Linked DNA regions of Sphaerotilus montanus. The protein of the gene in region 1 interacts with the protein of each later gene in a pairwise test. Links are inferred from orthologs where the notes say so. Each region holds a gene or a part of one and is shown in the gene's direction. Other genes may lie near its edges.

Region 1 (2,972 bases):
GCCGGCCTGGACGGCGTCGAGAACAAGATCCACCCGGGCGAAGCCGCCACGAAGGATCTGTACCACCTGCCGCCGGAAGAAGACGCGCTGATCCCGACCGTGTGCTCGTCGCTGGAACAGGCGCTGGAGTATCTGGACAAGGGCCGTGCGTTCCTGACCAAGGGTGGCGTGTTCACCGACTCGTACATCGATGCGTACATCGATCTGAAGATGCAGGAAGTCCAGCGCATGCGCATGACGACCCATCCGATCGAGTTCGACATGTACTACACCCTGTGATGTGCCCGGGGTCTGGTCACTGATCAGGCCGGAGTGCATGAAAGGCGGCCTGCGGGTCGCCTTTTTTATGGTCCATACTGCGGCGCGATGAGCACGACCTTCCTTCCGCGCGTCCTGCGCACGACGATGGCGATGGCCCTGGTGGCTGGTGCGACTGCGGCCAGCGCCCAGGAGCGCCCGGTCTACCGCTGCCCCGGCAACCTCTACACCGACCAGTACAGCCCCAAGGAGGCGGCCGAACTGGGCTGCAAGACGCTGGATGGTGCGCCGGTGACGGTGGTGCAGTCGCCCGTGCGGCGCCCCGCCAGCAGTGGTGGCGGCGGCGGTGGTGGCGGGGAGGGCGCAGCCGCTCGCCCGGCCAGCGGTGCGGCGCCAGCAGCGCGTGCCAGCGGCGAGATGCGGGTCGATCCGGCCCAGCAGCGCGCCCGCGACAGCGACGCCCGGCGCATCCTCGAAGCCGAGCTGCGCAAGGAGGAGGAGCGCCTCGCCGCGCTGCAGAAGGACTACAACCAGGGCGAGCCCGAGCGCCGCGGCGACGAGCGCAACTTCGCGCGTTACCAGGAGCGTGTGGCCGAGATGAAGGCCTCCATCGCCCGCAAGGAAGCCGACATCGCCGCCCTCAAGCGCGAACTTGCCAAGCTGCCCGCCCCATGAATCTGACGCGTACCCATGCCCACGCCTTCGATGCGTTCGACCACCTGGCCACGATGGTGGCCGTGCTGCGCCGCGACGGCCGCTGCGTCTATGTGAATGCGGCCTTCGAGAGCGTGCTCGGCCTGCCGCGGCGGGCACTGCAGCGTGGCCGGGTGTTCGACTGGTTCGTCGATCCCGCCACGCTGAAGGTGACGTTCGATGCGGTGGTCGCCAACGAATTTGCCACGGCCCGGCTGGAGGCGCTGCTGCGCCGCCCCCCCGGCGCGGCGTCCACCGAGCCACTGCCGGTGCACGCCATCGTCACCCAGATCGACCACGGCGAGCAGGTGCTGCTGGAACTGGTCGAGATCGAGCAGCAGACCCGCCAGGACCGCGAGACCCGCACGCTCGACCAGGCCCGCATCACCAAGGAGCTGATCCGCAACCTCGCCCACGAGATCAAGAATCCGCTGGGTGGCATCCGGGGTGCGGCACAGCTGCTGGAGATGGACCTGGAGAGCAAGGCGCTGCGCGAGTACACCCAGGTCATCATCCACGAGGCCGACCGCCTGCAGGCGCTGGTGGACCGGCTGCTGGCGCCGCACCGGCGGCCGCACATGGTCTCGGACGTCAACATCCACGAGGTGCTGGAGCGGGTGCGTGCGCTGATCCTGGCCGAATTCCCCAAGGGACTCGTGGTGCAGCGCGATTACGACACCTCGCTGCCCGAGTTCCGCGGCGACGGCGAGCAGCTGATCCAGGCGGTGCTCAACATCGTCCACAACGCGGCGCAGGCACTGGCCACCCGGCGACAGGACGATGGCGATGCCCGCATCGTGCTGCGCACCCGTGCGGCCCGCCAGGTGACGATCGAGCGCCAGCGCTACCGGCTGGCACTGGAATTGCATATTGAAGACAACGGACCCGGCGTGCCGCCCGAGATCCGTGATCGCATCTTCTTCCCGCTGGTGTCCGGCCGGGATGGCGGTTCAGGCCTCGGACTGACGCTGGCACAGGACTTCATCCAGCAGCACCATGGCCTGATCGAATGCGAGAGCGAACCCGGGTGCACGCTGTTCAAGATACAGATTCCGCTGCCTTGATCCTTGTGGCGCTTGCGCCAGCAGGGTCGAGGCACCGACCGACCTGCTGACAGGCTGACAGGCATCGCATGAAACCCATCTGGATCGTTGACGACGACCAATCCATCCGCTTCGTGCTGGAGAAGGCACTGGCCCGCGAGGACCTGCCGGTGCGCAGCTTCACCAATGCCCGTGACGTGCTGACGGCGCTGGAAGACGATGCCCCGCAGGTCCTGGTGAGCGACATCCGCATGCCCGGCGGGACCGGCATCGACCTGCTCGCCAAGGTCAAGGCCAGGTACCCGGGGCTGCCGGTCATCATCATGACGGCCTATTCGGACCTGGACAGTGCCGTCTCGGCCTTCCAGAGCGGCGCCTTCGAGTACCTGCCCAAGCCCTTCGCCCTGCCCAAGGCGGTGGCGCTGATCCGCCGCGCGGTGGATGAAAGCCTGCGCGAGGAAAGTGTCGACGAGGCCACCGCCGACGTGCCCGAGATGCTCGGCCAGGCGCCGGCGATGCAGGACGTCTTCCGCGCCATCGGCCGGCTCAGCCAGAGCAACGTCACGGTGCTGATCACGGGTGAATCCGGGTCGGGCAAGGAGCTGGTGGCCCGGGCGCTGCACAAGCACAGCCTGCGCGCCGGCGGGCCGTTCGTCGCGATCAACACCGCGGCGATCCCGAAGGACCTGCTGGAGAGCGAACTTTTCGGCCATGAACGCGGCGCCTTCACCGGCGCGCAGGCCACCCGCCGCGGCCGCTTCGAGCAGGCCGAGGGCGGCACGCTCTTCCTCGACGAGATCGGCGACATGCCCTTCGACTTGCAGACCCGGCTGCTGCGGGTGCTGTCGGACGGCCAGTTCTACCGCGTCGGTGGCCACCAGCCGCTGAAGTCGAACGTGCGGGTCATCGCCGCGACCCACCAGAACCTGGAGACGCGGGTGCGCGATGGCGCGTTCCGCGAGGACCTGTTCCACCGCC
Region 2 (3,879 bases), 290 kb from region 1 along the record:
TTTGCCGCGGCCAAGGTGCGCGAGCTGTCGCTGTTCATGGACATCCACCTGGAGCTGGTGGCCCGCATGCTCTATGCGCAGGCGTTTTTCGGCGGCAAGGTGTCGGACGGCGTGATCGCCAAGGCGCGGGGGCAGCTGGAGAAGAACATCGCGGCGTTCAAGCGCCTGGCCCGGTTTGCGCCGTACGTGGCGGGTGACACCTTCACGCTGGCCGACTGCACGGCCGTGGCGCACCTGCCGCTGGTGGCGATGTCGACCAAGCTGGTCTGCGGCGAGGATCTGCTGGCGGCGCAGGGCGTGGACTGGAAGGGCTACGTCAAGCTGATCGAACAACGCCCGACCGCGCAGAAGGTGGCCGCCGACCGCAAGGCCGACCAGCAGCGCGCCGCGCAGCTGGCTGCGCTGGGCAACGCGCCGGCCTGACGTCGCGATCACCGCCCGGGCAGGGCGCGGCGCAGCTGGATCGCCTCGGCGATGTGGCCGATCTCGGTGTCGGCCGCGCCGGCCAGATCGGCCACCGTGCGCGCCACGCGCATCACCCGGTGCAGGCTGCGGCCCGACCAGCCCAGGCGGGCGGCGGCGGTGTTCAGGAACTGTGTGGCGGCCGACTGCGCCCGGCAGTGGTCTGCCAGCACGCCAGCGTCCAGCTCGGCATTGCAGACTCCCTGGCGGGCCTGCTGGCGCTGCCGGGCGGCCACGACCCGTTCGGCGATGGCGGCGCTCGGCTCGCCGTCGGGCGCCGAGGACAGCTCTTCCGGCGCGATCGCCAGCACCTCGCCCCGCAGGTCGATCCGGTCCAGCAGCGGCCCCGACAGCCGGCCCTGGTAGCGCGCGATGGCTTCGGGCGTGCAGCGGCAGGCGCGCATGGTCGAGCCGAGCATGCCGCACGGACACGGGTTCATCGCCGCGACGAGCTGGCAGCGTGCCGGGAACTCGGCCTGCTGGGCGGCACGCGAGATGGTGATGCGGCCGTTCTCCAGCGGCTCGCGCAGTGCTTCGAGCGCGGCCCGCGGGAACTCCGGCAGCTCGTCGAGAAAGAGCACGCCGTGGTGGGCCAGCGAGATCTCGCCTGGTCGTGGAGGAGAACCTCCGCCCACGAGTGCCACCGAGGAAGCGGAATGGTGGGGGGACCGCAGCACCCGCTGTGACCAGGTCCCGGGATCGAACCGCCCGGCCAGACTGAGGACCGCAGCCGACTCCAGCGCCTGCGTTTCCTCCAGCGGCGGCAAGAGGCCGATGAGGCGCTGGGCCAGCATGGACTTGCCCGTTCCGGGCGGCCCGACCAACAGCACGCTGTGCTGGCCGGCGGCGGCGATTTCCAGTGCCCGCTTGGCGACGACCTGACCGCGCACGTCACGCAGATCCGGCAGCGGAGCCTGCGGGCGACCGGGTGGCGGCTGCGGTGCGCGCAGCGGCACGCAGTCGTCGCCGGGCTGCAGCGCGTGGACGACGTCCATCAGATGGTCCGCGCAGCGCAGGGGGAGGCCCGGCACGCGCGCAGCCTCCTCGGCGCTGGCGCGGGGCAGCACCAGCGTGCGCCGCGCGCCGCCCCGCTGCAGCGCGAGTGCCATCGCCAGGGCGCCGCGCACGGGGCGCAGATCCCCGGCCAGCGACAGCTCGCCCGCCAGCTCCAGCGTCTCCAGCATCGCCGGGTCGATGTGACCGGCGGCGGCGAGGATGCCCAGCGCGATCGGCAGGTCGAAGCGGCCACCCTCCTTGGGTAGATCGGCCGGTGCCAGGTTCACTGTGATCCGCTTGTTGTGGGGGAATTCGAGCCCGCTGTTTTGCAGCGCAGCGCGCACCCGCTCGCGCGACTCCTTGACTTCGGTGTCGGCCAGCCCGACCAGCGTGAAGCTGGGCAGGCCGTTGGCGAGGTGGACCTCGACCGTCACCGCCGGGGCTTGCAGGCCGAGCAGGGCGCGGCTGTGGACGATCGCGAGTGACATGGTGGTGCGTGGTCCGGGTCGGAACGGTGCGGGGGCGCAGCGGTGCCGTCCATTCTGCGCAGGTCCGCACGGTTCGGAACTCACCCTGATGGGGGAGATGCACCAATGCTGTGCATCGCGGAAACACCAAGCCGGTGCATCGGGGGTGTCGCGCGCGATCTGGTGGCCGTCACGGGATGTTTCAAGTGATGGCATGAAAGATGCAGAAGGTTGGCGGTATCTGTTCCAACACCAGTCAACCAGTCAGAGCAACCAGGAGCTGCCATGAAGATGGTCACTGCCATCATCAAGCCTTTCAAGCTTGATGAGGTTCGAGAAGCCCTCAGCAACATCGGCGTGCAGGGCATCACCGTCACCGAGGTCAAGGGGTTCGGGCGCCAGAAGGGCCACACCGAGCTGTACCGCGGTGCCGAGTACGTCGTCGACTTCCTGCCGAAGGTCAAGGTCGAGGCCGCCGTGGACGACGCGGTCGTGGACCGCGTGATCGAAGCCATCGAAGGCGCTGCACGCACCGGCAAGATCGGTGACGGCAAGATTTTCGTGACGTCGCTGGAGCAGGTGCTGCGCATCCGCACGGGCGAAACCGGCAAGGATGCCCTGTGAGCGCTCGCCACAGGAACGAGGAGAACACCAAATGAAGAAGCTGATCGCGTGGTTCGTCGCGCTGATGACGGTGGTCGGGATGCTGGGCTTCGCGCCCGCAGCACTGGCCGCCGATTTTCCGGACACGAAGGTGATGTTCGAGTCCGGCAAGGCCGAGGTGGCCGCCGATACCGCGGACTCCATGAAGGCCGTGGCCGATTTCCTGGCTGCCAACGCAGATGCCAAGGTGCAGCTGTCCGGCTTCGCCGACAACTCCGGCTCGCTGGAAGTCAACAAGGAACTGGCCAAGCAGCGCGCCCTCGCCGTGCGCGAGGCGCTGAAGGCGGCTGGCGTCGACGAGGCCCGCGTCGTGCTGCAGAAGCCCGAGGACATCACGGCCGGCGAGGGCGATGCGGCCCGCCGTGTCGAGATCACGCTGGCCAAGGTGGCTGCGCCCGCGGCGGCCGCTGAAGCAGCGCCTGCCGCTTCGGATGCCGCCCCCGCTGCTGCGCCGGCTCCGAAGATCGACAAGGGCGACACCGCCTGGATGATGCTGTCGACGCTGCTGGTCATCCTGATGACGGTGCCGGGTCTGGCGCTGTTCTACGGCGGCCTGGTGCGCTCGAAGAACATGCTGTCCGTGCTGATGCAGGTGATGGTCACGTTCTCGCTGATCGTCGTGCTGTGGTTCGTCTACGGCTACAGCCTGGCGTTCACCGAAGGCAATGCGTTCATCGGTGGCTTCGACCGCCTGTTCATGAAGGGCGTCTGGGACAACGTCGCCGGCACCTTCGCGCCGGCTGCCACGTTCAGCAAGGGGGTCTACATCCCCGAGATCGTGTTCGCTGCCTTCCAGGCCACCTTCGCCGGCATCACCTGCTGCCTGATCGTCGGCGCCTTCGCCGAACGCATCAAGTTCTCGGCTGTGCTGATGTTCATGGTGCTGTGGTTCACGTTCAGCTATGCGCCGGTCGCGCACATGGTCTGGTACTGGATGGGTCCGGATGCCTATGCCTCGAAGGAAGTCGCTGACGCGATGACCGCCAAGGCCGGTCTGATCTGGCAGTGGGGTGCGCTGGACTTCGCTGGCGGTACCGTGGTGCACATCAACGCGGCCGTGGCCGGTCTGGTCGGCTCCTACATGGTTGGCAAGCGCGTCGGCTACGGCCGCGAAGCGTTCACGCCGCACTCGCTGACGCTGACCATGGTCGGTGCCTCGCTGCTGTGGGTGGGCTGGTTCGGCTTCAACGCCGGCTCCGCCCTGGAAGCCAACAACTTCGCCGCACTGGCGTTCATCAACACCTTCATCGCCACCGCCGCTGCCGTTCTGGCCTGGTCGATGGGTGAGGCG

What was found. Proteins that work in one complex are often made in the same cells at the same time.
Region 2: the proteins of glnL (region 1) and BDD16_RS06480 interact in binary tests that used the Escherichia coli proteins (3 or more experiments, as listed by UniProt). The link is inferred for Sphaerotilus montanus from one-to-one orthologs.

The regions. Positions count from the first base shown.
Region 1 is NZ_JACCFH010000001.1:1,154,131-1,157,102, reverse strand. It holds glnL (nitrogen regulation protein NR(II)), read left to right. Parts: upstream 1-929; coding sequence 930-2,015; downstream 2,016-2,972. Other genes in the region: ntrC (nitrogen regulation protein NR(I)), read left to right, coding at 2,084-2,972; BDD16_RS05090 (hypothetical protein), read left to right, coding at 367-933; glnA (type I glutamate--ammonia ligase), read left to right, coding at 1-279.
Region 2 is NZ_JACCFH010000001.1:1,445,954-1,449,832, reverse strand. Bases 1,121-3,879 are described here. They hold BDD16_RS06480 (P-II family nitrogen regulator), read left to right. Parts: upstream 1,121-2,210; coding sequence 2,211-2,549; downstream 2,550-3,879. Other genes in these bases: amt (ammonium transporter), read left to right, coding at 2,581-3,879; BDD16_RS06485 (YifB family Mg chelatase-like AAA ATPase), read right to left, coding at 1,121-1,946. Outside these bases: BDD16_RS06490 (glutathione S-transferase family protein), read left to right, coding at 1-423; more of BDD16_RS06485, read right to left, coding at 432-1,120. UniProt on the Escherichia coli protein: Involved in the regulation of nitrogen metabolism. Regulates the activity of its targets by protein-protein interaction in response to the nitrogen status of the cell.